4 regions of the Streptomyces sp. NPDC104096 genome follow, and region 1 is predicted to be linked to each of the others. Evidence: riboswitches for the same ligand, from Rfam matches in the RefSeq annotation. Region 1 holds a riboswitch; each other region holds the start of a gene.
The links. A riboswitch is a leader RNA that binds a small molecule or an ion and turns the genes downstream of it on or off. The one in region 1 is predicted to bind cobalamin.
Positions count from the first base shown of each region.

Region 2: another riboswitch for cobalamin. It lies ahead of ACZ60B_RS13295 (CbtB domain-containing protein); the one in region 1 lies ahead of ACZ60B_RS36555 (cobalamin biosynthesis protein).
Region 3: another riboswitch for cobalamin. It lies ahead of ACZ60B_RS21250 (ABC transporter substrate-binding protein); the one in region 1 lies ahead of ACZ60B_RS36555 (cobalamin biosynthesis protein).
Region 4: another riboswitch for cobalamin. It lies ahead of ACZ60B_RS05410 (ribonucleoside-diphosphate reductase subunit alpha); the one in region 1 lies ahead of ACZ60B_RS36555 (cobalamin biosynthesis protein).

Region 1 covers NZ_JBVJMD010000061.1:24,859-32,136, forward strand. Annotated here, with positions in the region: gene cobN (cobaltochelatase subunit CobN) at 1-881, opposite strand, end outside; gene ACZ60B_RS36550 (cobyric acid synthase) at 878-2,449, opposite strand; gene ACZ60B_RS36555 (cobalamin biosynthesis protein) at 2,449-3,390, opposite strand; cobalamin riboswitch at 3,492-3,637, opposite strand; gene ACZ60B_RS36560 (hypothetical protein) at 3,832-4,053, opposite strand; gene ACZ60B_RS36565 (inorganic phosphate transporter) at 4,089-5,348, opposite strand; gene ACZ60B_RS36570 (class II aldolase/adducin family protein) at 5,655-6,386, shown strand; gene ACZ60B_RS36575 (alpha/beta hydrolase) at 6,642-7,278, shown strand, end outside.
Region 2 covers NZ_JBVJMD010000009.1:189,028-196,305, reverse strand. Annotated here, with positions in the region: gene ACZ60B_RS13320 (NAD(P)-dependent alcohol dehydrogenase) at 1-110, shown strand, start outside; gene ACZ60B_RS13315 (TetR/AcrR family transcriptional regulator) at 176-1,366, shown strand; gene ACZ60B_RS13310 (oxygenase MpaB family protein) at 1,440-2,639, opposite strand; gene ACZ60B_RS13305 (histidine phosphatase family protein) at 2,923-3,513, shown strand; gene ACZ60B_RS13300 (CbtA family protein) at 3,592-4,347, opposite strand; gene ACZ60B_RS13295 (CbtB domain-containing protein) at 4,367-4,588, opposite strand; cobalamin riboswitch at 4,625-4,777, opposite strand; gene ACZ60B_RS13290 (phosphatase PAP2 family protein) at 4,830-5,435, opposite strand; gene ACZ60B_RS13285 (lysylphosphatidylglycerol synthase domain-containing protein) at 5,675-6,613, opposite strand; gene ACZ60B_RS13280 (BlaI/MecI/CopY family transcriptional regulator) at 6,788-7,171, shown strand; gene ACZ60B_RS13275 (COG4705 family protein) at 7,241-7,278, shown strand, end outside.
Region 3 covers NZ_JBVJMD010000020.1:21,613-28,890, forward strand. Annotated here, with positions in the region: gene ACZ60B_RS21225 (DUF4241 domain-containing protein) at 1-462, opposite strand, end outside; gene ACZ60B_RS21230 (cysteine hydrolase family protein) at 680-1,360, shown strand; gene ACZ60B_RS21235 ((2Fe-2S) ferredoxin domain-containing protein) at 1,382-1,777, opposite strand; gene ACZ60B_RS21240 (ABC transporter ATP-binding protein) at 1,758-2,579, opposite strand; gene ACZ60B_RS21245 (FecCD family ABC transporter permease) at 2,576-3,589, opposite strand; gene ACZ60B_RS21250 (ABC transporter substrate-binding protein) at 3,586-4,629, opposite strand; cobalamin riboswitch at 4,691-4,866, opposite strand; partial or broken gene ACZ60B_RS21255 (short-chain fatty acyl-CoA regulator family protein) at 4,881-5,031, opposite strand; gene ACZ60B_RS21260 (hypothetical protein) at 5,180-5,512, shown strand; gene ACZ60B_RS21265 (hypothetical protein) at 5,540-6,961, shown strand; gene ACZ60B_RS21270 (Hsp70 family protein) at 6,961-7,278, shown strand, end outside.
Region 4 covers NZ_JBVJMD010000003.1:205,905-213,182, reverse strand. Annotated here, with positions in the region: gene ACZ60B_RS05425 (GntR family transcriptional regulator) at 1-159, shown strand, start outside; gene ACZ60B_RS05420 (DUF3311 domain-containing protein) at 330-596, shown strand; gene mctP (monocarboxylate uptake permease MctP) at 593-2,203, shown strand; cobalamin riboswitch at 2,490-2,633, shown strand; gene ACZ60B_RS05410 (ribonucleoside-diphosphate reductase subunit alpha) at 2,757-5,117, shown strand; gene ACZ60B_RS05405 (ribonucleotide-diphosphate reductase subunit beta) at 5,117-6,133, shown strand; gene ACZ60B_RS05400 (GlxA family transcriptional regulator) at 6,357-7,278, shown strand, end outside.

The DNA of each region.
Region 1 (7,278 bases):
TGCTCCTTGAAGGAGAACGGCACGGTGATCAGGCGTCCGTCGAACTCCGGGATGGCGACCTGCATCGCCGCGTCCATGGGGGAGAGGGCGGCGTCGGACCCGCTCCAGGCGGCGCGCGAGGAGGTGAGACACAGGCCCTGGAGGACGGGCACGTCGAGGTCGGCGAGCGCCCCGATGTCCCACGCCTCCTCGTCCCCGCCCGCGGAGGCCTGTGAGGCGTGGGTGCCGCCCGCCGCGAGGACGGTGGCGACGATCGCGTCGGTCCGGCCGAGGATCCCGTACAGCCCGGGGTCGGCGTCGCGCAGCGAACCGCAGTACACGGGAAGCGCGTTGGCTCCCCGCGCCTCGATCGCCTCGCACAGGGTGTCCACGAAGGCGGTGTTGCCGCTGAGTTCGTGGGCGCGGTAGAAGAGCACGCCGACCGTGGGCCGGCCCTCGACGAGGGCACGCTCGCCGTGGACGCCGTACCCGGGCATCCGCTGCGGCCCGTCGAAGCCCTCACCCGTCAGCAGCACGGTGTCGGACAGGAACCGGGCCAGCTCCGTGAGGTTCGCGGGGCCGCCCTCCACGAGATAGCGCAGGGCCTCGGCGACCACACCGGCGGGCACCGACGACTCGGCCATCAGCTCGGCGTCCGGCACGGACTCCCCGCCCAGCAGCACGGTCGGGATCCCGGACGCCTTCAGCACGGCCAGCCCGTCCTCCCAGGCCCGCTTCCCGCCCAGCAGCCGTACGACGGCGACGTCCGCGCCCCTGATCAGCGCGGGCAGCTCCCCGGCGACGTCGACCCGGGTCGGGTTGCCGATCCGGTAGGGGGCGCCGCAGGCGCGGGCCGCCAGCAGATCGGTGTCGGCGGTCGACAACAACAACACTGTGCTCATGCGGGCGCTCCCGGGGGGATGAAGGGCAGTCCTTGCGGCGCGCCGGACTCGATGAGCCGCCACAGCGCGTCCGTGTCCGCGTGCTGTTCGATCAGGTCGCCGAGCAGGTCGAGCTGCTCCTCGCGCAGCGCGGCGAACGAGGTGTCGGGGGCCGGCACGAAACGGCGGCCCGCGGCGGCCGCCACCTCGCGCAGGAACGCCCGCCGGAACCCGTCCGACTCCAGCGAGCCGTGCCAGTGGGTGCCCCAGACGGCGCCGGCCCGGCAGCCGTCGAGGGGGTGTCCCTCGCCGTCGGAGAAGAACGGCTCGCCGCCGGTGACGTCGGCGACCCCGTGATGGATCTCGTACCCCTCGACGTGCTCGCCGAGGGCCTCGCCGACGGGCCGGGTGAGCGTCTTCTCACGGGCGAACCGCACCCGTACGGGCAGCAGACCCAGCCCGTCCACGTGCCCCGCGCGGCTCTCCACCTCGTCCTCGATGTGCTCGCCGAGGATCTGGAAACCGCCGCAGACGCCGAGCACCGGCCGGCCCTCGGCGGCCCTGCGGAGCAGCGCGTCCGCGAGGCCCCGCCGCCGCAGCCACTCCAGGGCCTTGACCGTCCCGCGGGTGCCCGGGACCACCACGAGGTCGGCGTCGGCGAGTTCCTCGGGCCGGTCCACGAACCGCACGACGACGCCCGGTTCGGCGGCGAGCGCGTCCACGTCCGTGAAGTTGGACATCAGCGGGATCGCGCAGACGGCGACCCGCAGGACGTCCTCGCCGACGGGGGCGGTGACGGCGGACTCCCGGACGGCACCCCGCAGGGAGACGCGCAGCCCGTCCTCCTCGTCGATGCCGAGGCCGTGCCGGAAGGGCAGCACGCCGTACGTCCGCCGCCCGGTGAGGCCGTGCAGCATGTCGAGCCCGGGTTCGAGCAGGGACACGTCGCCCCGGAACTTGTTGACGAGGAACCCGGCGACCAGCTCCTGGTCCTCGGGAGCGAGCAGGGCGACCGTGCCGAAGAAGGAGGCGAAGACACCGCCGCGGTCGATGTCGCCGACGACGAGGACGGGCAGTCGCGCGTTGCGGGCGACGCCCATGTTCACGATGTCGGTCCGGCGCAGGTTGATCTCGGCCGGGCTGCCGGCCCCCTCGCAGATCACCGCGTCGTACGTGCTCCGCAACTCGGCGAGGCAGTCGAGGACGGTGCCCAGCAGCGCCTCCTGCCGCCCGCCGTGCAGCCTGTTCCCGGGGGACGGGCCCGCGACCCCGCCGAAGAACCCGCGCGCGGTCATCTCGCCCACCGGCTTGCCCATGAGGACGACCTGGCTGCTGCGGTCGCCGCCGGGCTTGAGCAGCACGGGGTTCATCAGCGCGGTCGGCTCGACGCGGCAGGCCTGGGCCTGCATCGCCTGGGCCCGCCCGATCTCCGCGCCCTCGCGGGTCACGAACGAGTTGAGGGACATGTTCTGCGCCTTGAAGGGCGCGACCTTGACGCCCTGCCGCACCAGCCACCGGCAGATCCCCGCGGTGACGACGCTCTTGCCGGCGTCGGAGGTGGTGCCGGCGACCAGGAGACCACCGTTCATCAGTCACGTTCCTTCACGAGGAGTCGCGCGGCGGCGCAGACGCCGAGCGCGAGCCAGCCGACGCGCCGGGACAGCCGCACCGCCCGGTCGATGTCCGAGGCACGGACGGCCCGTCCGTGGGCACCGTTGAGCACGGGCCGGTGCTCGACCCGTCCGGCGTAGGAGAGGGTCCCGCCGAGCCGCACGCCGAGGGACCCGGCGAACGAGGCCTCCACGGGACCGGCGTTGGGACTGGGATGCCTGGCGGCGTCGGCCCGCCAGGCCCGTACGGCGCCGCGCGGATCGTCTCCGGCCAGGGCCGCGAGGGCGGCCGTGAGGCGGGCCCCCGGCCAGCCCGCGGCGTCGTCGAGCCGGGCCGAGGCCCATCCGTAGCGGCGGTAGCGGGGCGACTTGTGGCCGACCATGGCGTCGAGGGTGTTCACGGCGCGGAAGCCGATCAGTCCCGGCACCCCGCCGACGGCTCCCCACACCAGCGCGCCGACGACGGCGTCGGAGGTGTTCTCGGCGACCGACTCGACGACCGCCCGCGCTACGCCGTCCGCGTCGAGGGCCTGGGGGTCCCGGCCGCACAGATGCGGCAGCCGGGCGCGGGCGCCCGCGACGTCCCCGGCCTCCAGGGCGCGCCCGATGGCGCGGGCCTCCCGGGCGAGCGAGGTGCCCCCGACGACGGCCCAGGTGGCGGCGGCGGTGAGGGCCACGGAGGCGGCGCCGGAGGTACGTACGGCGCGGGCGGCCACGGCCCCGAGCGCCACGGCGCCGCCGGCGCACACCACGGTGTGCAGCGCGCCCTGGCCACGGTGGTCCCGCCACAACGCCCGTTCCACGGCCGCGGCCGCGCGCCCGAACAGTGCGACCGGGTGCCCGCGGCGTGGATCGCCGAGGAACAGGTCGCCCAGGAGGCCCGCGGTGGCGCCGTACGCGAAGACGCGATCGGCACGCACCGGCTCAGCCGATCGTGGCGGTACCGGGCAGTGACCTGGTGCTGAGACTCAATCGGCAGCCGAGCATGGCGACATGTCCTCACTCAGGGTGTCCACGCCCTGGTTCGACGAGACCGACGGCGAGAGTTCCTGGCTCCCGGGGATTGCTACCCCGGTCACAGTGGCGGGACCGCGCCGGATTCGCACCGGCTTCCTCTTGTGTCGTCGTAGATGGCTCCGGAAGTCCACCACGGGCCCTGAAGGGCCGTCAACCTGCTCTTGACCTGGGACGGAGGAGTGTGTGAAGCCCCACACACGGCGGGCGGCGGGATGGGCGGGCGACGAGTGGGAAGCGCGGCCGACGAGACGGGCGGGCAACGGGAAGCGCGGGCAACGGCAAGGGCGGGAAGAACCCGTGGGTTCTTCCCGCCCTTGGCGAACGGTGTGCCGGATGGCGGCGGGTCAGGCGACGATCAGCCAGATCCCGTAGCCCACCGCGGCCGCGCAGGCCGCGAAGCACGCGTAGGCGCCCGTCACCGCGAGCGCGGCGCCGCCGCCCTGCGCGGAGGCCCGCTCCTGGCGGGAGAGACCCATGATGCCGAGGGTGAACAGGGCCACGAGACCCACGGTGACCACGAGGCTGACGCCGAACACGGAGCCCAGGGCTGCCCAGTCGATGTTCATACCGATGCTTCCTTACTTAACCGGGTGCGCGGGGCTCAGGCGGCGGTCGGCGGGACCGACGCCGTCGCCGGGTCGGCGGTGACCATCGGGGCGGCGGCCGGGGAGGGGATGGTGGCCGTGAGGTTCTCGGTCACCGTGCCGGTGGGGGGCGGGGCCACCATGGCGATCGCCTGGGTCACCACGCCGGCCGGCTCCTCGGAGGCGGTGACGCTGTTGTGGTCGACGGTCTCGCGCCGGGAGACCTTCCAGATCGCGGCGCTGGAGGCGATCAGGAAGACGGCGACGGCCGCGGTGCCCCAGTCGCCCAGGTTCGTCACGGACTCGGCGAGCGCGCCGACCAGGCCGGCGGCCGGCAGGGTCAGGCCCCAGGCGACGAACATGCGGGTCGCGGTGGACCAGCGCACGACTCCGCCCTTGCGGCCGAGGCCCGCGCCCATCACGGAGCCGGAGACGGCGTGCGTGGTGGAGAGGGAGAAGCCGAGGTGGGAGGAGGCCAGGATGACCGTCGCGGCGCTGGTCTGGGCGGCGAAGCCCTGCTGCGGCTGAAGGTCGGTCAGGCCCTTGCCCATCGTGTGGATGATGCGCCAGCCGCCCAGGGAGGTGCCGAGCGCGATGGCGAGACCGGCGGAGAGGATGACCCAGACCGGCGGGTCGGAGTCGGGCGCGATGGCGCCGCCGGCGACCAGGGCGAGGGTGATGATGCCCATCGTCTTCTGCGCGTCGTTGGTGCCGTGGGCCAGGGAGACCAGGCCGGCCGAGGCGATCTGGCCGGTGCGGTAGCCCTTCGCGGCGGCCTTGCTGTCGGCCTTCTTGCCCAGGGTGTAGGAGAAGCGGGTGGCCAGCATCGAGGCGACGCCCGCCACGATCGGGGCCGCGACGGCCGGGATGAGGACCTTGGTGACCAGCGCGTCGCCGTGGACGGCGCCCACGCCGGCCGAGGCGACGGTGGCTCCGATCAGACCGCCCATGAGGGCGTGCGAGGAGCTGGACGGCAGGCCCACCAGCCAGGTCAGCAGATTCCAGAGGATCGCGCCGACCAGGGCGGCGAAGATGACCTCGGGTCGGATGCCGGTCTCGTCGACGAGACCCTTGGAGATCGTGTTGGCGACCTCCACGGAGAGGAAGGCGCCCACGAGGTTGAGGACGGCCGACATGGCCACCGCAACCTTGGGCTTGAGTGCACCGGTCGAGATGGTCGTGGCCATCGCGTTGGCGGTGTCGTGAAAACCGTTCGTGAAATCGAACGCGAGTGCGGTTACCACCACAATCGCGAGGATCAGCGAGAAGTTTTCCATTTACCCAGGCAATCGTTCGAAGTCATTGGTGCGATGAACGTAGGCAACCTGGGTGAACGGAAGGTGAACTGAGACGGGCTTTGTGGTGTCGCCAACAGGAGAATGACACTCCGCTTGATGCTACCGATACGTACCCCGCATGACCGGTCACCCCAGGTGAGCGGCCTGGTGTCGCAACCCCGTCGGACCGTCGGTCGGGATTCCGGCTTGCGGCGGGCCGTCGCCGCCGTCGTATGCCGACGGACCCGAAATGGCTACGCTGCGTGATCGGCGGCCTGTCGGCGTCGAGCCTGGCAGGATCGCGACATGACTGAGCGGCGGCACGACGGGCAGGGTGCGCGGGGCGCCCGGAACACAAAGGGCATACAGGGCGACCCGGGCGGCCGGGGTGTGAGCGAGGACGAGGCGCGTGCCTGGGACGCGCTTGTCGCGACGGCCCGCCGGACCGTCTCCGACGGACTGGTCGTCGGCACCTCGGGCAACGTCTCCGTCCGGGTCGGGGACACCGTGCTGGTCACGCCGTCGGGCGTGCCCTACGACCGGCTGACGCCGGACGACATCACCGGGGTCGACCTGGCGGGCCGGCAGGTGCTCGGCAGCCTCGTCCCGACCAGCGAGCTGCCCATGCACCTCGCCGTCCACCGCGCCGGCGACGCCCGGGCCGTGGTGCACACCCACGCCGTGCACGCCACGGCCGTCTCCACGCTCGTGCCCGAGCTGCCGACGATCCACTACATGGCCGCGGCGCTCGGCGGGCCCGTCCGGGTCGCCCCCTACGCGCCCTACGGATCCGAGCGGCTGGCCGAGAACGTGCGCCTGGCCCTGGTGGACCGCACCGGCTGTCTCCTCCAGAACCACGGCACCCTCACCCACGGCGCCACCCTCGACCAGGCCTACGACCGCACGGCACAACTGGAGTGGATGTGCCGGCTGTGGCTGACCGCGTCCTCGGTGCCGGGACTGGCGCCGCACCTGCTGACGGCCGAGCAGGTGGCGGAGGCGGGGGAGCGGCTGCGGGGGTACGGGCAGCGGGCCTGACGGTGCGGGTGGGGCGGGCAGGGTGCGCGGTGCGCATGGGACGGCCCGCGCAGGCGGCCCGCCCGGCGTACGCACGGCCCGCGCGGCGCGCACGGCGGACAGGTGGCACGCACGGCGTACAGGTGGCGCACACGGCGCACGCGTGCCGCGCGCGGCGTACGGGTGGCCGGGGCGTGCCTCCGGCCCCGTCCCGGTACGTCACTCCTTCCCCGGCTCCCACTGGCCGGTCGTCCGCACCGCCCCGACACTGAACGGGTGCACCCTGTCAAAGCGACGGCCGCCGCCGTCACCGCAGTGGTAGGGGCCGGGGCCGCCGCGGTGGCCGCCGGCCGGCTCGCCAGCGACGCCGCCCTGAAGGCGCCGGCCGGCCGGCCCCTGCCCACCGAACCCAGGCTCACCGTGCACGGCACCGCCGCCGGACGGATCACCCTCACCAGGGACCTGGCCTCGCTGCGCCCCGGCACCTACGGCCTCGCGGGCGACGGCTCCCACGCCGTCGTCGGGCCCGTCGTCGACGCCGCCGCGCTCTCGGCCGACACCGTGGTGCGCCGCCTGGAGCGCGTCACCCACGGCACCCTGAGCCAGGGCGACAAGGTGTGGCTCACCCCGAACGTGTACGTCGGCAACCCGGGCGCCGCGCTCGGCCTGGAGTACGCCGACGTCGACATCCCCGGCGAGCTCGGCCCGCTGCCGGCGTGGTTCGTCCCCGGCGCCCGCGACACCTGGGTGATCGCCGCCCACGGCCTCGGCACCACCCGGGAGCTGGCCCTGAACGTGATGGAGTTCCTGCACCGCCATCGCTTCTCGGTGCTGGCCCTCTCCTACCGCGGCGACCTCGGCGCGCCCCGCCCGCAGGACGGCCTGAACCACCTCGGCGAGAGCGAGTGGCGCG
Region 2 (7,278 bases), on a different contig from region 1:
TCTTCCCGATCGACCGGCTGGTCACCACGTTCCCGTTCGAGGACATCGACGGGGCCGTGACCGCCATGCGCGACGGCAGCGTGATCAAGCCGGTCCTCACCTTCGCCTGACGCGGAAGGCCGCGGAGGGAACGAGGGAGCCAGGCCCCCTGACGGCGTGTGATTGACTGATCCGCATGGCTCCCGCCTCCCCGTCCGCGCGTTCGGCCGCCGGTCCGACCGCGGCGACCCGGCCCCGCAACCGCAAGCAGCTCATCATCGACGCGGCCGGGCGGGTCTTCAGCGAGCGCGGCTACCACAACGCCTCCATGGAGGAGGTCGCCGCCGGGGTGGGGATCACGGCGGCCGCGCTGTACCGGCACTTCCCGAACAAGTACGCCCTGTTCGCCGCGTGCGCCCACGTCATGGTGGACGGACTGGCCGCCGCGCTCGACGAGGTGCCGCCCGAGGCGCCCTTGACGGAGGTGCTCACCGCCGTCACCCGGATCACCGTCGCCCATCGCGCGTCGGGCGGCGTGTACCGCTGGGAGGCCCGGTACCTCGACCGCGACGACCGCCGACGTCTCGCGGCGAAGTTCGGCCGCCTCGTCGAGCGGGTCGAGCAGGCCGTGCAGCGCGAGCACCCACTGGCCGACGAGCGTCTGCGGGCCATGGCGGCCCTCGGCGCGATCGGGTCCATCACGATGCATCACACCTCCATCGCCGCGCGCCGGGCCGAGGACCTGCTCCTGGCGTCCGCGCTGCGCGTGGCCGCGACGGATCCGGCGGCGGGCCGGCCGGGGGCGCACCCCGTCGAGCTGCCCGCCCGGCCGGTGCCGCGCACCCGTCGCGCGGAGATACTCGCGGCCTCCGTCCCGCTGTTCGCCCGGGACGGATTCGCCAACGTCACCAACGGACAGATCGCGGAGGCCGTGGGGCTGACCCCGTCCGCGCTCTACCGCCACTACCCCGGCAAGATCGACATCCTGGCCGCCGCCTGCCTCCAGGCGGCGGGGGTGCTGGCCCAGGGGGTGGAGCAGAGTCTGCGGGAGGTGACCGGCCCGCACGAGGCCGTGGTCGCCCTGGCGGCGACCTATGTGGCCTACTGCTTCGAGTGCACCGAGCTCAACAGCGTCGCCGAGGCGGAACTCGCCGGCCTGCCGGCCGAGCTGCGGCGGCCCCTGGTCCTCGCGCAGCGGGAACACATCGCCGTCTGGGAGCAGCAGTTGAGGCTGGTCCGTCCGGAACTGGACCCGCGCCAGGCCCGGGTGCTGGTGCACGCGGGGTTCGGTGTGGTGGTCGAGGCGGGACGCAGACTGCGGTGGCGGGACAGCCCCGGGCATCGTGAGGCCGTGACCGCCCTGGTCGTGGGCGCGCTGGGTCTGTGAACCCCACCGCCTCCCGCCCCTCGGCCCGGCTGCCGACGGGGCGGGAGGCGGTGGGACCGACCGGATCGACGGCTCAGGCCGCCCGGTTCGCGGTGGGGATCGTGATGGGCGTGGTGGTCCCGGAGGCGCCCTTGTTGAGGAACAGCATGGCCAGGGCGCGGATGAACTGGTCGAACAGGTAGAAGGTGCCGGGCATGACGGGCGACAGCCCCTCACGGAAGAGGATGTACGCCGGCCACGCGGTACGGATCAGGGCCGCCGAGGCGTAGTCGCGGGTCAGCCCCAGCCAGTCGCCGACCTGGTCGCTGAGGACGTAGCGTACGAACTCGTTCAGGAACCCGCGGGTGACGCCGAGGTCGATCTGTGCGGTCAGGCCCAGCAGGTCCTCGGCGAGCGCGATGCCCTCCGTGGTCGGGGTGAGGATCGGGGTGAGCACCTGCGCCGACTGCGCTTCGGCGGCCGCCCAGGTCTGGGGGATGTGCTCGTCCGGCACCCCGAGCAGATGGACGGCGACCTGCCACGAGTGCAGGAAGGCCTCCTGGTCCGCGGCCGGGAACGGGATCTTCCAGTCGAGCAGCTTGCGGTGCACGTAGGTGCCCAGGCTGTGGAAGGTGACCAGGATGTCGGCGGCGCTGATCGGGGTGGTCTCGTCGGTGACCGCCTTCCAGTGCGGCGACTGCGGCAGCAGGTGACGCACCGCGGCGTGCACCACGCGCGTCTTGTTGGCGGTGACGACGAACTGCCCCGTCGGCTGGAAGGCTCCCAACTGGGACAGGTCGTAGCCGAACGTGAACGTCTTGGCGGCGCGGTCCTGCATGTTGGCGCCGCCCGCGGACCAGTAGACGCTCCTCGCCTCGCGCGGGATCACGGTGCTCATGATTCCGCTGCCGAGGCCGTACAGCATGAACAGGTACGTGTCCCTGCGCCGGTTGAAGTCGGCGGCACGGGCCAGCTTGGCGGGGTCGGCCCAGGAGGGCAGCACGTTGACCTGCCGCAGGTACGCGGCGAATTCGGCCGGTACGCCGCCGGGCAGCGGGTCGTTGTTGTTCACCCACGACGCCCACGCCGTGTTGATCGCCGGCACGTGCCCGTTGTCGAGCATCGAAGCCATCAGAGGGTCCGCCAGGCTGTCCCAGATCCACTCCGGACCGGTTCCGGCGGCGGTCGCGGACACCGGGCCCGTCGACGCCCAGGCCCGGGCGGGGCCGGCCACACCCACGAGGCCGAGTGCGACACCGAGTGACAGAGCCTTGCGCCTGCTGAGGTTCTCCATTGACTTACCTGCTTCCCTGCTGGGCCGGATGGTTACAAGTTCGGTCGCAGACTTGCCAGTTGCACGATCAATGCGCGATGAACCTTGTCGTACGGATGTGATTTCCGATTAACATAGCGAGGTGCGTAGCGGTCGGCAATGGTGGTGACCGAGGGCACTGGCGGGCAGCGGGCAGCGCGCGGCAGCTCACCGCGACGGTCGGCGTCGACGGCCGTCGCGCCGGGCCGGATACCCTCATGGCCCCGGACCGGCAGCCGGGGATCCGCACGGGAGGAGCGACCACGTGACGAGCCGTGTCACCTTCATCACGCCCGCGACGAGTTCGTCGCTGCGCCGGGCTCGTTTCGACGACGGTGACCCGATCGACGACCTCGGTGCCGCGCGGGCCCGGGCGGCGGCCGGTTCCCTGCCGTCCGCCGTGCGTGTCCTCGCCTCACCGAGCGTGCGCTGCCGCCGGACGGCCGCGGAGCTGGGTCTCGACGCGGCCGGGGAACCGGCGCTCGCGGGCGGGGACATGGGGCGGTGGCGTGGCCTGACCCTCGACGAGGTCGCCGCCGCGGAGCCGCAGGAGCTGGCGCGCTGGCTGTCCGACCCGGGGGCCGCCCCGCACGGCGGGGAGTCGGTGCGGGAGGTGTGCGAGCGGGTCGCCCGTTGGCTGGAGACGTCGGCGGGAAGCGACGGCAGAGTGCTGGCCGTGGTGGAGCCGGAGGTCGTACGGGCCGCGGTGATCCACGCGCTGGCGGCTCCCGAGGCCGCCTTCTGGCGCCTCGACGTGCCGCCGCTGACGGCGACCGAGCTCACCGGGCGTGCGCACCGCTGGAACCTCCGGCTCGGCGGGCCGCTCGGACCGACGACGGGCAGTACGGAGGACTGACCGCGGGGACCGCCCCGGCCGACGCCGAGAGGGCCCGCGGATGGTTCCGCGGGCCCTCTCGGCGTGACGACGGGGTCGCTACGGGGCGGCCACCGCCGAACCCGCGGCGGCCCGTGCGGGCTTCGGGTGCAGCAGCCTCTCGGTCAGTTCGCCGAAGACGAGACCGAAACCCGCCCACAGCGTGGCCTGAATGGCGAGGGCGGAGAGCCGGAACCGCCACAGCAGGGTGGCCGGGAAGTCGGCCGGGACCTCGTTGACGACGGGCAGGAACGCGTACGCCAGGCCGATCACGGCGATGAAGCCGAGGACGGCGACGACGGTGGCGTACCAGGTGCCCAGTCTCGGCGCGAGCCGCTTGCCCGCGATCACCGCGGCGACCGCGAGGAGCACGCTGAGCACCATCATCAGGAAGTACAGCGTGGTGCGCCTGCCGATGGTGTCGGCTTCGCCGACCGCCGGCGGGTTGGCGGGGTACTTCAGGAACGGCACGACGTAGACGGCAAGCAGCGCGGTCCCCGACAGCAGCAGCGCGGTGGCGCGGGGGCTGAAGCGGCCGACGCGCCCGAGGGCGAAGCAGAAGGCGAGGGCGGCGATGCCGCCGAACGCCACTCCGTAGACCAGCACACCGGTGGCGAGGCCCGCGGTGGACTGGAGGCTGCGGGAGACGAGTTCGACCTCGTGCTCGTGGGCGTGCGCGTGCGCCTCCTCGAGGCCGATCGCGCTGTCCACGCTCGGCTCACCGAGGAAGTAGGCGACGATCAGGGCGAGCACGCCGGCCCCGAGGCCGGCGAGCATGCCCCGCACGAGCAGGTTTCTCACTGTTGCGGAGTTCACGGGAGTTCGGCGCCCCTCGTCAGTGGCAGGGGAAGCCGAGCAGGTGGCGGGCGTCGTGCACCCACTCGTGGACGTCCTCGCCGGAGACGACGGAGGTGGCGCCCTGCTCGGCGCCGACGAAGTACAGCAGGACCAGCATCAGAATGCCGAAGAAGACCGCCCAGGGGGCAATGTCCTTCAGCGGCAGTTTGCCGGTGACGACGGGGGTGGTGGCGGTCGGCTGAGCGACGTGCTGCGCCATGGCAGGGCCTCCTCTGGGAGTTCGCGTCCCATCTCGGTGGTGCACAGGACGACGGCCCCGGGTCTGACTCGCGATGCGCCCCGTCGAGGAGGCATCGTCCACAGTGGCGCGACCGTGCCGGATTCCCACCGGCTTCCGTGATCCCGTCGTCGTATCAGAACGACAGTACCGTGTGTCGTATGGAGGGCCAATAGCGCGTCGGCAGGGGCGATCCCGCGCTCCGTCGCGCGGTGACCCCGCGTCAGGAGGCCGGCAGCAGCGGGCGCAGCGGAGTGGCGGTCAGCAGGCGCGCCAGCGTGCTCGCCCGGTGCCGCACCAGGGTCATGAGGCCGTGGGCGACGAGCCCGCCCACGAGGAATCCCGCGACCACGTCGTGCGGATAGTGCACGCCGACCCAGACCCGGGACACGCCCATCGCCAGCGCGGCCACGACCGCCACGGCGCCCAGCCGGCGCGAGACGGAGAACAGAGCCACGGCGCACGCGGCGGCGATCACCGTGTGATTGCTGGGGAACGACCAGTCACCCGGTGCCGGACACGTCTCCAGGGTGCGCACGTGCAGCGCCAGACACGGCCGGCTCTCGCGCACCAGCAGCTTCAGCAGGGAGTCCACGCCGTAGGCCAGCACCGCGACCACCGGCACGGCCAGGGCCGTCACCGTCCGCGCGGCCCCCGTGCGCCGGGCCCGCCACCAGCCGACGACCATCAGGACGGCGAACACGGCCAGTCCGTACGTCGACCACGCCGACACCGCGGTGTCCAGCCATCCGGGCGAGCGCCCCGCGAGACCGACCACCTCCCGGTAGGCGGAGCCGTCCATCGACGCGCCGCCGAAAGCGCCGGTCATCGACCGGCCTCCGTCCCGGCGGCGGGCCGTGGCAGCAGATCCATCCGTGTCGTCATCGGTGTGGTCATCGGTATGAGTCCTTCCCTTGGCGCCCCGTGGTCGGCCGGACGACCGGACCTGAGGAATCCGGCCGGAGTCCGGCGCGACCACAGCGACCGACTACAAACCTGTAGTCGGTCTACGACACTGTAGACGATCAGGGGGAACGAGGCGTTCCCGTGCCGGGCGACCGGGTGTCCTCAGAGCGCCGAGCGCCGCGCGAGCAGGAGCAGGACCAGCAGGCCGGGAACCATCGGCAGCCACGCGGTGAGCAGGCGGTAGCCGAGGACGGCCGAGATCGCCGCCCGCCCCGGCGCCCCGTCCGCGGTGAGAGCCAGCGCGAGCGCGGCGTCCAGGGAACCGAGACCGCCGGGCGTGGGCAGCAGCGCCGCCGCACCGCTGGCCACGAGGTACGCCATGACCACATGGCCCGTGGACAGCCCGAGGCCGAGCGCGTGGACGACGGCGACGACCACCCCGGCGTGCAGCAGCGCGAACGCGGCCGAGCCGCCCCACAGCGCCCAGGCCCGCGCCCGGCACCGGTGCACCTCCCGCACCTCGGCGAGAGCCCGGCCCACGGCACGCCGCAGCCGGGCGCTCGCCGCGACGGCCCACACCACGGCCCCGGCCGCCACCGGCAGCAGCAGCACCAGCCCGTGCGGCACCCGCGTCGGCACCCGTACGGTGTCCGGCGAGGTCAGCAGCAGGGTCAGGCCCAGGACACAGCGGACCAGCCCGCCGGCCGCCGCCTTCACCGCGAGCGCGGTCGCCGAACGGGTCGTGGACAGCCCGCACCGGTTCAGGAAGCGCAGGTTGACCAGGGTCGCCCCGGCCCCGGCCGGGAGGAGGTGGTTGGCGGCGGACGCGGCGAACTGTGCGGCCACGAGCCTTCGCCGAGGGAGCCGTTCGGCGACCGCGCCCTGCTGGACGACGGCCGCGCACACCCAGGTCGACGCGGCGGCGACGCACGCGAGCAGCAGCCATGCGCGGTCGGCGGCGGCGAGCCGGTCGGCCCCGCCGCCGAGGACGTCCCGGTGCGAGACGAGGACCCCGCAGGCGGCCAGGAGTACCGCGAGCGTGACCCCCAGTTGCCAGTACCGGCGTCGGCCCGTGGGCACCGGCAGGCCGGTCGCGGTCACGCCGGTCCTCGGGGGTGCCGGACGAAGGGAGAGCCGTCGGCCATCGTGCACCTCTCGTCGTAGCGCGCCACGGGATCGACTCCCCTACAGTCCGTAGGGTCGCACCACACCCTACATTTTGTAGGGTTAAAGGCAGGTGAGAAGATATCCGTCCGTCTCGGTAAGGTGGCCGACATGGCTGGCACCGGCCCACACAAGAGACCCGGACGGCGCAGTGCGGGCGAGTTGGAGGGTGCGGTCCTGGCGGCACTGTGGGCGGCGGAGCTGCCCCGGACCCCGGCCGAGATCCAGACGGAGCTCGGCGGCGACCTCGCCTACAACACCGTCCACACCATCCTCAGACGTCTGTACGACAAGGGGCTCGTGCTGCGGGACGCCGACGGGCGGCGCGGCGCCTATCGGCCCACGCGCGACGCGGCCGAACTGACCGCCGAGGCGATGCGCGACGCCCTCGACCGGGGCCCGGACCCGATCGCCGCGCTCCAGCACTTCGTGACCGGGCTGAGCCCGGCCGAGGAGCGGGTGCTGCGGGAGCTCCTCGGGGAGAGTTCCGCCTGAACGGGGCCGGATCCTCATGCGGCCGGACGTTCAGGCTGCGTTCAGGGTCGGGGTGTCAGGGTGCGGATCATGACCGCAGAGCACATCCTCGACGACCGGCCCCGCAT
Region 3 (7,278 bases), on a different contig from region 1:
GGCGGGCCGGTCCATCCATCGCTCGTGGTCGCGGACCCCGGGCAGCGTGACGTGCGAACCCCCGCGCTCGCCCCGGGGTTCCTCCGTCCGCAGGCCTCGCCCGTCCGGGAAGAGCTCCACGGTGACACGCGGACACGTCTCGTCGAATTCCGCCATCTCCGGGTCGGTGTAGCTCCAGCGGACGACGCACCGGCGCAGCAGCCGGGCCGGGTCGTCCAGCAGCCGCATGTCCAGGTCGTAGGTACGGCGGCCCTGGGCGTCGTAGACCCACAGCCCGACATAGCGGTCCCGCCAGGAAACGAGCCGGACTTCCAAGGGAGCCTCCCGGCCCGCCGCCCGGTGCACCACCACGTACGGAAGCCCGGCGGCATCGCGCTCGCGAGCCTCCCCCACCGATATCGGCCGCCAGGGCCGGCGGGCCTCCAGGTCCCACCCCTGCGCGTACCCCACCTCGACCACCATTGCCACTCCCCGCTGCCGCTCGTCCACGTGCTGAGCTGCAACGTAGCCGCCGCCTCTGACAACGGCCCCACGGCGCCGGGCAGCGGCAGCGCCCAGGGCGACGAAGTGAAGTTCCCTCCGCCCAGAAGGCTGTTGAGCGTGCCCTCGATTCCAAGTCCCCCGACCGCAGCACGATTTCTCGGCGGTCGCGCCGCGGTCGGCCGCATAGGGTCGCACCATGACGTCACCAGATGCGGGGTCCCAAGAGCCGTACACCGCACCGCACTTCGCGACCTCCGCGCTCATCACGATCGATGTGCAGCGCGACTTCCTCTCGGAAGCCCCGTACGGGGTGCCGGGGACCACGGAGATCCTGCCCGCGCTGCGGCGGACCGTGTCCGCCTTCCGCGCCGCCGGGCGGCCCGTGGTGCACGTGGTGCGCCTGTACGAGGAGGGCGGGGGCAACGCCGATCTGGTGCGGCGCGGGCTGCTGGAGTCCGGGGTGCGGATCGCCACGCCCGGCTCGCCGGGCAGCGAGCCGGCCGACGGGCTTCTGCCCGAGGACGCGCCCGCCCTGGACCCGGCGCTGCTGCTGTCCGGCAGGCCGCAGCGGTTGGGGCCGTACGACCATGCGGTGTTCAAGCCGCGCTGGGGTGCCTTCTATCGCACCTGCCTGGAGGAGCTGCTGCGTGAACTCGGTGTGGACACGCTGGTGTTCGCCGGGTGCAACCTGCCCAACTGCCCGCGGGCCAGCATCGTGCAGGCGTCGGAGCGGGACTTCCGGGTCGCGCTGGTGCGGGACGCGGTCTCTCGGGTGACGGACTCGGCCCTGACGGAACTCGCGGGCATCGGCGTCCGGATCCTCGACACCGTCGCACTCGAAGGGCTGCTGGCCGAGCGGACCGCTGACGCGGGCTGACGCCGATCGAGACGGCGGTCATCAGGAAGTTGCCGTCCTGCGGGGCGGGGTGAAGACGTAGAGGTCGAGAATGTCGGAGCAGGGGGCGATGCCGGGGCCGCCGGCCTGGATCCAGGTGGCGATGTCCTCGGTGGCGTCGGGGTCGTTGACGAGGCCGAGCCAGACCGGGCGGGCTCCTGCGGCACGTGCGGCGGCGGAGGGCTGGACGACGAACACGTTGGCGTGTTCGCACACGCCGAGGCAGTCCGAGACGCGTACGGGCACCTGCTCGGTCAGGCGCGCGAGTTGGCGGTCGTGGTCCACGCCGGTGATTTTCGGGGTTCCGCAGCAGCAGTCCCGGCAGACGACGACGCGGCACGGTGCCGGGTCGGCGGAGGTGGGCGCCGGGTCGGCTGGTTCATGGCGCGGTCGAGGCATCGCTCGTCACACTCCTCGTCGGGCGGGATCCGTCCGGGGTGACCGGGCGCAGGTAGCGGATCACGGGGTGGCCGGGGTCGTGGGTGACCTCGGTGCGGACGCCGTAGACCCGTTCGATGAGGTCGGGCGTCAGGACCGCGACCGGGGTGCCCTGCGTGACCGCGCGGCCGTCGCGCAGGACGAGCAGGCGGTCGCAGTACATCGCGGCGAGGTTGAGGTCGTGCAGGGCGATCACGGTGGTGACCGGCAGGCTCGCGACGAGTTCCAGCAGGTCGAGCTGGTGCTGGATGTCGAGGTGGTTGGTGGGTTCGTCGAGGAGGAGTTCTCGGGGTTCCTGGGCGAGCGCGCGGGCGATCTGGGTGCGCTGGCGTTCGCCGCCGGAGAGGGTGTGCCAGGACTGACCGGCCCGGTCGGTCAGTCCGGTGTGCCGCAGGGCCTCGGTGACGGCTTCACGGTCGGCCGTGGTCGGGGGTGTCCAGGCGCGGCGGTGCGGGACACGGCCCAGCGCGACGACCTCGCGGACGGTGAGCTCGGTCTGGGTGTCGGCGTGTTGTTCGACGGTGGCGACTCGGCGGGCGGTGGCGCGGCGGCCGACCTCGGCGAGCGGGCGCCCGTCCAGGGTCACGACTCCGGCGGTGGGGGTGAGGGTCCCGGCCAGCAGTCTCAACAGCGTCGACTTGCCCGATCCGTTGGGGCCGAGCAGGCCGATGGTTTCGCCGGGGCACAGGGCGAGGGTGACGCCGTCGACGACGACCTTGTCGCCGATGCGTCGTACGACGCGGTCCGCGTGCAGGCTGGTCATGTCCTGCTCCGTCCGCGGTAGAGGACGGCGACGAAGGCCGGTACGCCGATCAGGGACGTCACCACGCCCACCGGGACCTCCTGGGGGTCGAGGACGGTACGGGCGAGGGTGTCCACCCACACCAGGAAGACGGCCCCGGTCAGCGCGGCGACGGGCAGCACACGGGTGTGCCCGGAGCCGGTGAGGGCTCGGGTGGCGTGCGGGAGGACCAGGCCGACGAAGCCGATCGCGCCGGCGCAGCTGACCAGGGCGGCGATGAGCAGCGCGGTCGCGCAGAGCAGGACCAGGCGGGTGCGGGCGACGCGGACTCCGAGTCCGGCGGCGGCCTCGTCGCCGAAGGCGAACGCGTCCAGCGTACGGGCGTGCCCGAGGCAGACGACGAGGATCACTGCCAGGACGACGGTGCAGAGCAGCACCTGTCCCCAGTCGGCGCCCGTGAGCGAGCCGAGCAGCCAGAAGAGCACGCCCCGGGTGGTCTCGGCGTCCGCCGAGGTGAGGACGACGAAGGAGGTCAGCGCGGAGAACAGCTGCATGGCCGCGACCCCGGACAGCACCACCCGGTCGGCGCTGGGGCCGAGGGTGTGGCTGAGCAGGAGCACCAGGGCGAAGGAGAGCAGCGCGCCGAGGAAGGCGCCGGCCGACAGGGACACCGCTCCCCCGCCCACGCCGAGCACGACCACGGCGACCGCTCCGGTGGACGCGCCGGAGGAGACCCCGAGCACGAAGGGGTCGGCGAGGGGGTTGCGCAGCAGCGACTGCATGACCGCGCCGCACACGGCGAGTCCCGCTCCGCACACGGCGGCCAGCAGGGTGCGCGGCATCCGCAGGTTCCATACGATGCCGTCGCGCAGCGGCGTCGACGTGCCTTCGCCGAGGCCGAGATGGGCCGCGACGGACGCCCAGACGTCGCCGGTGGAGATGTCGGCGGGGCCGATCGTCACGGCCACGGCGATCGACACGAGCAGCGCGATCAGTCCTCCGCCCGTCAACAGCAGGGAGCGGGCCCTCACCTGGCGAACCCGAAGGCACGCAGACCGGCTGCGACCTGCTCGATCCCCTCGATCGTGCGGATGGTCGGGTTCATCGCCTGCCCGCTCAGCAGGACGTACCGCTTCTTCTTCACGGCGGTCAGACTGCGGGTGGCGGGGTTGGACTCCAGGAAGCGGATCTTGGCCGCGGCGGTCTCGGCGGTCTGCTGCTTGCGGGTCAGGTCGCCGATCACGATGACGTCGGGGTCGCGGTCGGCGACCGTCTCCCAGTTGATCTGGGGCCATTCGTCGTGGGTGTCGGCGAAGGCGTTCTTCGCGCCGACCGCGCGGGTGATGACGCCGGGCGCGCCGCAGCAGCCCGCGAGGTAGGGCGACTGGGAGTTGGCGAACCAGTACATGAGGGAGACGTCCGAGGCGTGCAGTCCGGCGGTGGCCGTGCTCACCCGCTGTCCGAGCGAGGCGACGAGCTTCTCGCCGCGCTCCTCGACGCCGAACGCGCGTGCCAGGTCGCGGATCTCCCCGTGGACGGCGTCGAGGGTGAGCGGTTCGCTGCGCGATCCGTCACCGCCGCTGCCGTTGTCCTTGCCCGCCGAGCAGTCGGACGGCGAGACGTACGTGGGCACGCCCAGCTTCTCGAACTGCTCGCGGGTGGCGACCCCGCCCTTGCCGAGGGTGGAGACGAACGAGGCGGTCACGAAGTCGGGTTCGGCGTCCAGGACCTTCTCGAAGGAGGGGTTGTTGTCGGCGAGGCGCGGCACGGACGCGTCGGCCTTCGCCAGGTCCTTCATGACCGGGTCGGTCCAGGTCGCCGTACCGGCCATGCGGTCGGCGAGACCGAGGGAGAGCAGGATCTCGGTGGTGCCCTGGTTGAGGGAGACGGCTCGCTTCGGCGCCGCCTTCAGGGTGACCTGGTGGCCGCAGTTGTCGAGGGTCACCGGGTAGCCGGCGGCGGAGGTCTTCTCGGCTTTCGCGTCGTCGCCGGCGGAGCCGCAGGCGGTGAGCAGCAGCGCGGACGCGAGGAGGAGCGCCGGGGTGCGGAGAAGTGCGGGGGTACGGAGCACGGGCAAGCCTCTGGGGTCGGGGCTCGTACGCGGAGCCTGGCCTACGGACGTCCCTCCGCGCGGGGGCGCGAAGGTGCCAGCAGGTCTTCGGACTCGGGTTCGTCCGGTCGGGGCGCCTTCCCGGTCTCCCAGTGGCGTCGTGCCCCGCCCGTCCCCCTCACCGCTGCGCGTCAGTTCCGGATTCGCACCGGATTCCCTGGCCTCGGGTGTGGCTCGACTGGCCCGCTGAGGCTATCAAGTCCGTCGTACGGTCAGATCGTGCGATCGGTCACGGGGCAGGGAGCGGAGGTGCTGGTGTTCCGGTCGATCCACAGGGGCCGGCCGAGCGGCGGTACGCCCCGCCGGGGACAGTCGGACGGCGAGGCGTTCACAGACGCGGCAGCCCAGGCCGATGCCCCGGGCCCTCTGGATTTCTTCCGGTAATCAATGTGACGGAAGATAAATCCGTCGCCTATTTTCGGCGGTCGAACATTCGAGCCGTATTCCCCCGAGGACTTGCACGGGTATATCGTACGAGTCCGCTTGAAGATCTATTCCCCTTGGGGGCGGCATGGGGGATTTTTCCTCATTCCTCGATCCGACGCATTTCGATCTCCCGCAGCACGATCCCACGTCCCTCGACGGCCTCGATCAACCCTCCGACCTCGCGCCCTCCCCCACCGGCGATCCGCCGGCGCAGGGCGACGGCTTCCACCCGGCGCAGGCCTCCCCCTACGAGCACACGCCGTACGACCCCCACGACCACCAGGACCCCCACGCCTCCCAGGTCCACTTCGGCGCCGGGGACTGCCCTCACTGCGGAGGCCTCGGACAGTCGCGTTGGATCTCCTCCCAGACCGACGAGCCCTGCTGGTACTGCAACCATTCCGGGGTGGCCCCTTGAGCACCGAGATCGGCGGGTGAGGCCGAAATGGATCCCATATCCGCCGGTGTCCTGGGTGTTCTCGCCCTGGGGCAGGCCGCCGGCCACGTGTTGAACTGGTACAAGAGCAAGCGCGACGGATCGTTCCAGGAACAACAGGAATTCCTCGCCGAAGTACGCGAGAAAGAGGCGCGACGTTCTCACAAGAATCTCCTCGCCAGGGACCGCGCGCTCAGGGAGGACCGGAGGCAGGAGGCGGACACCGCCTACGAGCGCGCACTGCACCGGGACCAGGAAATGGCCGCGCGCCACGAACAGGACGCCCGGATCGCACATGAACACACCCTGGAGCGGGACCGCATCCTCGCCGGCACCCGCGCCCAGGAGGCGACCACGGCACACCGACGCTCCCTGGAGCGGGACCTCTATCTGACCAAGCTGCGCATCGAGGAGGCGGACCTGGCCTTCGACCGTGCCCGGCAACTCGCTGTGGTCCAGTCACAGCTACAGGTGAACACCCAGCGGGAGCTTCAGCGCCTGGCCCGCGAGCAGGCGAACAGCCCCTTCGCGGAAGACATCGAGAAGGTGCGCGAGAAGGTCCTGGAGAAGACGGGCGGCGGCAACCGGCCGGTGCTGATCATCGCCCCGTTCCACTACGAGGACTCCGGGCAGCGCAACGGCACGGCGGAACCCGGTTCGACGCTGGGCATCCGGCAGGCCTGGCTCACCTCCGCCTGGTCTCTCGACGCCGAGCCCTACGCCGGGCTGGTGACCCGTCCGCTGATCTGGCCCGACGCCGATGTGCAGACGATCCGGACCACGCTCCACGACCTGCCCGTGATCCTGGTCCAGGGCCAGGTGCAGGCGAACACCCGCCTGTGGCTCTCGCTGTCCGCGTGGAACCTCGGGGACACCAGCGGGACGAGGGTCGTCGACACCCACTTCCCGCCGATGCTGCTTCCGGGCGCCGAGGCCGGGGAAAAGCCGTCGGCGCTGGAGCGACTCGCCTTCGAGGACCACATCGCCGAACTCGTCACCCTGACCGCGGGCGCCCACGCCGAGTGGTTCCACATCCTCAAGAGCGGCCGCCCGCCACGGCTGCACAACCTGCTGCCCGCCGACCGGGACTCCGACCGCCGCGTGCTGGCCGCGAACAGCGCCGCACTGTACGAGGTGTGCGCCGAGCGAGGCATCGTCAGTCCGGAGCGGGCCAGGCTGACCCAGGCCGTGGTGCTGGCGGAGGGAGGACACGAGGCGCGGGCCGTCGACGTGCTGCGGTCGAGTCTCGCCCTCCTGGGCGGCACGACGGCCAAGGGCGCCCGGGATCCGGAACTGGCCGATCTGCTCAGCAGACTGGTCCATCTCGTCGAGCAGAGGGCCGACCCCGAGGCGAAGCGGCTCTTCGCCACGGCACTGGACGAACTGCGCGAGCAGGCGCTGCTGCACCGATTCGGCTGGGGGGACCTGTGATGAGCGGCAAGCACCGGGTGGTGGCGGCGATCGACTTCGGCACCCACGGGACAGGTTTCGCATGGGCCGTGGTGAACGAGATCAACCGTGACATGACCCAGCGCGAGGTGTTCTTCTTCGACCAGTGGTCCCAGGAACTCGCGTACGCCAAGAACCTCTCCGCCCTGCTGCTGGACCGGGACGGGAACCTGGAGGAGTGGGGTTACGCGGCGGAGGAGATCTGGCACACCGAGGGCTCCGCAACCGGCCGCCGCTATGTCAGCGGCTACAAGATGGCGCTCCAGCGGAATCTGAGCCACGGGGGCAGGGCGCGTATC
Region 4 (7,278 bases), on a different contig from region 1:
CGCGAGGCGGGCCTGCTCGGCACCGACGTCGGCCTGCCCATGCTGATGCTGTCCCGGCACTCGCTGGACAAGAACGGCCGGCCGGTGGAGTGGGTGCGCTCGGTCTACCGGGGGGACCGGTACAAGTTCGTCGCGCGGCTGAAGCGCCCGCAGGACTGACCCGGCCGACGGACCAGGAAGGCCCCGGGGCATCGCGCCACCGGGGCTTTCGTGCACCCACCGCGCCTCCGCGGTGAGCGTGTTGTACGAACAAGGGGTTCCGTTCCCGTGACACCGTGATCTAGATTGCCTGCGCGTCATAGGCGATCTACGAGGGGACGGAACGCCACATGTCAGAAGCCCCAGAAGTGACCCGAGAGCCGATGATGACGCCCGTGCGCGCCGTCATCGGCCTCTGCCTCGTCGCGCCCTTCGTGGCGATGCTGTGGGTCGGTTCCTACGCCAAGACGGATCCGACGTTCATCGGGATCCCGTTCTTCTACTGGTACCAGATGCTGTGGGTACTGCTCTCCACGGCACTGACGATGACCGCGTACCAACTGTGGCAGCGCGACCAGCGCGCCCGCGCCGCCCGGAAGGAAGGTGCGTCGCGGTGAAGGACGGGGTCAACGGCGTCGCGCTCGGCGTCTTCATCTTCTTCTTCCTGGCCGTCACGGCCCTGGGCTTCCTGGCCGCGCGCTGGCGCAGGGCCGACAACGAGCACACCCTCGACGAATGGGGTCTGGGCGGCCGCTCCTTCGGCACCTGGATCACCTGGTTCCTGCTCGGCGGCGACCTGTACACGGCGTACACCTTCGTCGCCGTGCCGGCTGCGGTCTACGCGGCGGGTGCCGCGGGCTTCTTCGCGGTGCCGTACACGATCCTGGTCTATCCGCTGATCTTCACCTTCCTGCCCCGGCTGTGGTCGGTGTCCCACAAGCACGGATACGTCACCACGTCGGACTTCGTCCGCGGCCGCTTCGGCTCCAAGAGCCTGTCCCTGGCCGTGGCCGTCACCGGCATCCTGGCCACCATGCCGTACATCGCGCTCCAGCTGGTCGGCATCCAGGCCGTGCTGGACGTGATGGGCGTCGGCGGCGGCGAGAACAGCAACTGGTTCGTGAAGGACCTGCCGCTGCTGATCGCGTTCGCCGTGCTGGCCGCCTACACCTACTCCTCGGGGCTGCGCGCGCCCGCCCTGATCGCGTTCGTGAAGGACACCCTGATCTACATCGTGATCGCGGTGGCCGTCATCTACATCCCGATCAAGCTCGGCGGCTTCGACGAGATCTTCAAGGCGGCCGGAGACAAGTACACGGCGGCCGGTGCGGGCGGGCTCGTACCCCCCGAGGCGGGTCAGTGGACGTACGCCACCCTGGCGCTCGGTTCGGCGCTCGCGCTGTTCATGTACCCGCACTCGATCACGGCGACCCTGTCCAGTCGCAGTCGCGACGTGATCCGCCGCAACACCACGATCCTCCCGCTGTACTCGCTGATGCTGGGCCTGCTCGCCCTGCTCGGCTTCATGGCGATCGCGGCCGGGGTGAAGGTGACCAACGGCCAGCTGGCGATCCCCCAGCTCTTCGAGAACATGTTCCCGGACTGGTTCGCGGGCGTGGCGTTCGCCGCCATCGGCATCGGCGCCCTGGTCCCCGCGGCCATCATGTCGATCGCGGCCGCGAACCTCTTCACCCGCAACATCTACAAGGACTTCATCAGGCCCGACGCGACCCCGAAGCAGGAGACCCAGGTCTCCAAGCTGGTGTCGCTGCTGGTGAAGGTGGGTGCCCTGGTCTTCGTCCTCACCATGGACAAGACGGTCGCGATCAACTTCCAGCTGCTCGGCGGCATCTGGATCCTGCAGACCTTCCCGGCCCTGGTCGGCGGCCTGTTCACCCGCTGGTTCCACCGCTGGGCGCTGCTGGCGGGCTGGGCCGTGGGCATGGTGTACGGCACGCTCGCCGCGTACGGGGTGGCCTCACCGACCCAGAAGCACTTCGGCGGCAGCTCGAAGGAGATCCCCGGCATCGGCGAGATCGGCTACATCGGTCTGACGGCGTTCGTGCTCAACGTGGCCGTCACGGTGGTCCTCACCTTCGTCCTGAAGGCCGCCAAGGCTCCCGAGGGCGTCGACGAGACCAGCCCGCAGGACTACACGGCGGACGCCGGCGACCCGGGCGTACAGGCGGAACTGCCGCCTGCCACGGCCGGATCGGCGCACTGACGCCGGCGCGTCGAGAGCTGCGCGCCGGCACCGGCGCAGGACGCTGAACCACCCTCCGCCGGGTTCACCGGCGGGGCGAGGGGCGGCGGGGCGACAAGGCCCCGCCGCCCCTTCGCGTCCCCGGCCGGTGCCCGGGGGAAGCCCCGTCACGGGCCCGTCCGCGGCCCGCGAGGAGCCCGCCCGCGCCTGCGTCCGGGCCTCCGGCCGCCGTCCGCGGAGAGTCCGACTGACACGCTCCGAAGTCGATGTGACACAACATCTGGGGGTGGCACCGCAGCCCGGCACAAGATGTATGCTCATGCTCGCTGTCGCCGCAGGGGAATCCGGTGCGAATCCGGAACTGTCCCGCAACGGTGTACCTGTGCTTGTCCGCCCCACGGCGGGCATCCACGCGTCCAGTCCGAGGACCTGCCGACCGCGCGCCCGGCCGTCCGGTCCGGGTGCCTTGACGTCCGGGTCTCGCGGAATGGACCGGTGGACGCGACGCCCCGTGCGCTCGTGTGCCGCCCCCTGCCCTCCGCGAGGCCCCCTGCCGAGCGAGGGAGAGCCCCAAGTGACCATCGCGCCAGCCGATCCGGCTTCAGCCACCCCGGCGAGGGAGACCGACGGTCCCGGTGCCGCGCTGCTGCGGACCCTGACCGAGCTGACCTCCGACCTCCCCGACGCCGACCCCGGCCGGGTCGCCGCCGCCGCGCTGCGCGGCCGGTCCGCGCGGGCGGACGAGACGGAGCTGCGCGAGCTGGCCACGGAGGCGGCCGCCGGGCTCATCTCCGACGATCCCGCCTACTCGCGGCTGGCCGCCCGGCTGTTGACCATCAGCATCGCCGCGGAAGCCGCCTCGCAGGGCGTGACGACGTTCACCGAGTCCGTCGCCGTCGGACACCGGGAAGGCCTCATCGCCGACCGCACGGCGGAGTTCACCCGGATCCACGCCGCCCGGCTCGACGCGCTCGTCGACACCGAGGGCGACGACCGGTTCGGCTACTTCGGCCTGCGCACGCTGCACAGCCGCTATCTGCTCAGGCACCCGATCACCCGTCAGGTGATCGAGACGCCCCAGCACTTCATGCTGCGGGTCGCCGCCGGCCTCGCCGAGGACGACACCGTCCGCTCGGTGGACGAGGTCGCCGCGCTCTACCGGCTGATGAGCCGTCTGGACTACCTCCCCTCCTCCCCCACGCTCTTCAACTCCGGTACGCGGCACCCCCAGATGTCGTCCTGCTACCTCCTCGACTCCCCGCTGGACGAGCTGGACTCCCTCTACGACCGCTACCACCAGGTCGCCCGGCTCTCCAAGCACGCCGGCGGCATCGGTCTGTCGTACTCCCGGATCCGTTCGCGCGGTTCGCTGATCCGCGGCACCAACGGGCACTCCAACGGCATCGTCCCGTTCCTCAAGACCCTCGACGCCTCGGTCGCCGCGGTGAACCAGGGCGGCCGGCGCAAGGGCGCGGCCGCGGTCTACCTGGAGACCTGGCACTCCGACATCGAGGAGTTCCTGGAGCTGCGCGACAACACCGGCGAGGACGCCCGCCGCACGCACAACCTCAACCTCGCGCACTGGATCCCGGACGAGTTCATGCGCCGCGTGAACGCCGACGCGCAGTGGTCCCTGTTCTCCCCCTCCGACGTGCCCGAGCTGGTCGACCTGTGGGGCGAGGAGTTCGACGCGGCCTACCGCGCGGCGGAGGCGGCGGGCCTGGCGAAGAGGACGATCCCCGCCCGCGATCTGTACGGCCGCATGATGCGCACCCTCGCGCAGACCGGCAACGGCTGGATGACCTTCAAGGACGCCGCCAACCGCACCGCCAACCAGACGGCCGAGCCGGGGCACGTCGTCCACTCCTCCAACCTCTGCACGGAGATCCTGGAGGTCACGAACGACGGCGAGACGGCGGTCTGCAACCTGGGCTCGGTCAACCTCGGCGCCTTCGTCGTCGACGGTGACATCGACTGGGAGCGGCTGGACGAGACCGTCCGCACCGCCGTGACCTTCCTCGACCGCGTGGTGGACATCAACTTCTACCCCACCGAGCAGGCGGGCCGCTCCAACGCGAAGTGGCGTCCCGTCGGCCTCGGCGCGATGGGTCTCCAGGACGTCTTCTTCAAGCTGCGCCTGCCCTTCGACTCCCCGGAGGCCAGGCGGCTGTCCACCCGTCTCGCCGAGCGGATCATGCTCGCCGCGTACGAGGCCTCCGCCGACCTCGCCGAGCGCAACGGCCCGCTGCCGGCCTGGGAGAAGACCCGTACCGCCCGGGGCGTACTGCACCCCGACCACTACGACGTCGAGCTCACCTGGCCGGAGCGCTGGGCGGCCCTGCGGGAACGCGTCGCCACCACCGGGATGCGCAACTCGCTGCTCCTGGCGATCGCGCCGACCGCCACCATCGCGTCCATCGCGGGCGTGTACGAGTGCATCGAGCCGCAGGTCTCCAACCTGTTCAAGCGCGAGACGCTGTCCGGCGAGTTCCTCCAGGTCAACTCCTACCTGGTGCAGGACCTCAAGGAGCTCGGCGTGTGGGACGCCCGCACCCGGGAGGCGCTGCGCGACTCCAGCGGCTCGGTGCAGGACTTCGCGTGGATCCCGGCCGACGTACGGGCGCTGTACCGCACGGCGTGGGAGATCCCGCAGCGTGGCCTGATCGACATGGCCGCGGCCCGCACCCCGTACCTGGACCAGGCCCAGTCCCTGAACCTGTTCCTGGAGACGCCGACCATCGGCAAGCTCTCCTCGATGTACGCGTACGCCTGGAAGTCGGGCCTGAAGACGACGTACTACCTGCGCTCGCGCCCGGCGACCCGGATCGCGCGGGCCGCCCAGGCGCAGGCCACCGTCCCCGTCCAGCAGGCGGCCGACCCCGACGCCGTCGCCTGCTCCCTTGAGAACCCCGAGTCCTGCGAGGCCTGCCAGTAATGAGTGCCACCCGTAACCAGAACCTCCTCGACCCGGGCTTCGAGCTGACACTGCGTCCGATGCGCTACCCGGACTTCTACGAGCGCTACCGGGACGCCATCAAGAACACCTGGACCGTGGAGGAGGTCGACCTCCACTCGGACGTGTCCGACCTCGCGAAGATGACCCCGGCCGAGCAGCACCTGATCGGCCGTCTGGTCGCGTTCTTCGCGACGGGCGACTCGATCGTGGCGAACAACCTGGTACTGACCCTCTACAAGCACATCAACTCCCCGGAGGCGCGCCTGTATCTGTCGCGCCAGCTGTTCGAGGAGGCCGTGCACGTCCAGTTCTATCTGACGCTGCTGGACACCTACCTGCCCGACCCGGAGGACCGGGCGGCGGCGTTCGACGCCGTGGAGAACATCCCCTCCATCCGCGAGAAGGCCGAGTTCTGCTTCAAGTGGATCAACGAGGTCGAGAAGCTGGACCGGCTGGAGACCAAGGCCGACCGCCGCCGTTTCCTGCTCAACCTGATCTGCTTCGCCGCGTGCATCGAGGGCCTGTTCTTCTACGGCGCCTTCGCGTACGTCTACTGGTTCCGCAGCCGGGGTCTGCTGCACGGTCTGGCCACCGGCACCAACTGGGTGTTCCGCGACGAGACGATGCACATGAGCTTCGCCTTCGACGTGGTCGACACCGTCCGCAAGGAGGAGCCGGAGCTCTTCGACGACGAGCTGCGGCAGCAGGTCACCGACATGCTCCGGGAGGCCGTCGAGGCCGAGCTCCAGTTCGCGCGCGACCTGTGCGGTGACGGCCTGCCGGGCATGAACACCGAGTCGATGCGGCAGTACCTGGAGTGCGTCGCCGACCAGCGGCTCAGCCGGCTCGGCTTCGCCCCGGTGTACGGCTCGGAGAACCCCTTCTCCTTCATGGAGCTCCAGGGGGTTCAGGAGCTGACCAACTTCTTCGAGCGGCGCCCGTCCGCGTACCAGGTGGCGGTGGAGGGCACCGTCGACCTGGACGAGGACTTCTGAGGCGGCCGCGGCCTCAGCTCCCGGTCGATCCGGCGCTCGCGCAGCAGCCACGCGAGCGCCGGACCGGCGAGGAGGACGAGGGCGACCAGGAGGGCGGCGTATCCGGTGAGTGTGTTCATGAGGTAACCGTCGTACGCCGCGAACACCCCTGACAGTGGCAGGACTGCCGCACAACTGCGAATTCCTGCCAGCGCCCGGGCGGAATCTGCGGCACACTGACGGCATGCTGAAGAACGTGGTGACCGTTCTGCTCGACGGCGCGCACCCCTTCGAACTCGGCGTGGTCTGCGAGGTGTTCGGCATCGACCGCAGCGACGAGGGGCTGCCGGTGTACGACTACGCCGTCGCCTCGGCCGAGGGTCCGACCCTCAGCACCCATGTCGCCGGGTTCACGCTGTCGACCGAGCACGGCCTGGAGCGGCTGGAGGAGGCCGACCTGATCGCGGTGCCCGCCTCCGACGCCACCGTCCTGCGTGAGCACCCGCCCGAGCTGCTGGCGGCGCTGCGCCGGGCCGTCGACCGGGGCGCCAGGGTGCTCAGCGTGTGCTCCGGGGTCTTCGTGCTCGGTGCCGCCGGGCTGCTGGACGGGCGCCGCTGCACCGCGCACTGGCGGCACGCGGCCGAGCTCTCCCGGCGGTACCCGCGGGCGATCGTCGAGCCGGACGTGCTCTACGTCGACGAGGACCCGGTGATCACCTCGGCGGGCACCGCCGCCGGGATCGACGCCTGCCTGCACATCGTGCGCAAGGAGCAGGGGCCCGAGGTCGCCAACAAGATCGCCCGGCGGATGGTGGTGCCGCCGCACCGGGACGGCGGCCAGGCCCAGTACATCGAGCGGCCGTTGCCGCGCAGCGCGTGCGACACCGTCGGCGAGACGCTGGCGTGGATGGAGCAGCACCTCGACGAGGAGGTCACCGTCGACCAGCTCGCCGCCCGCGCCCACATGTCGCCGCGCACCTTCGCCCGCCGCTTCCAGCAGGAGACCGGGACCACTCCCTACCGCTGGATCCTGCGCCAGCGGGTGCTGCTGGCCCAGCGGCTGCTGGAGGCGACGGACGAGACGATGGACGCGATCGCCTGGCGCACCGGGTTCGGCACCGCGGCGGCACTGCGCCACCAGTTCGTCCGTGCGCTGGGAATCACGC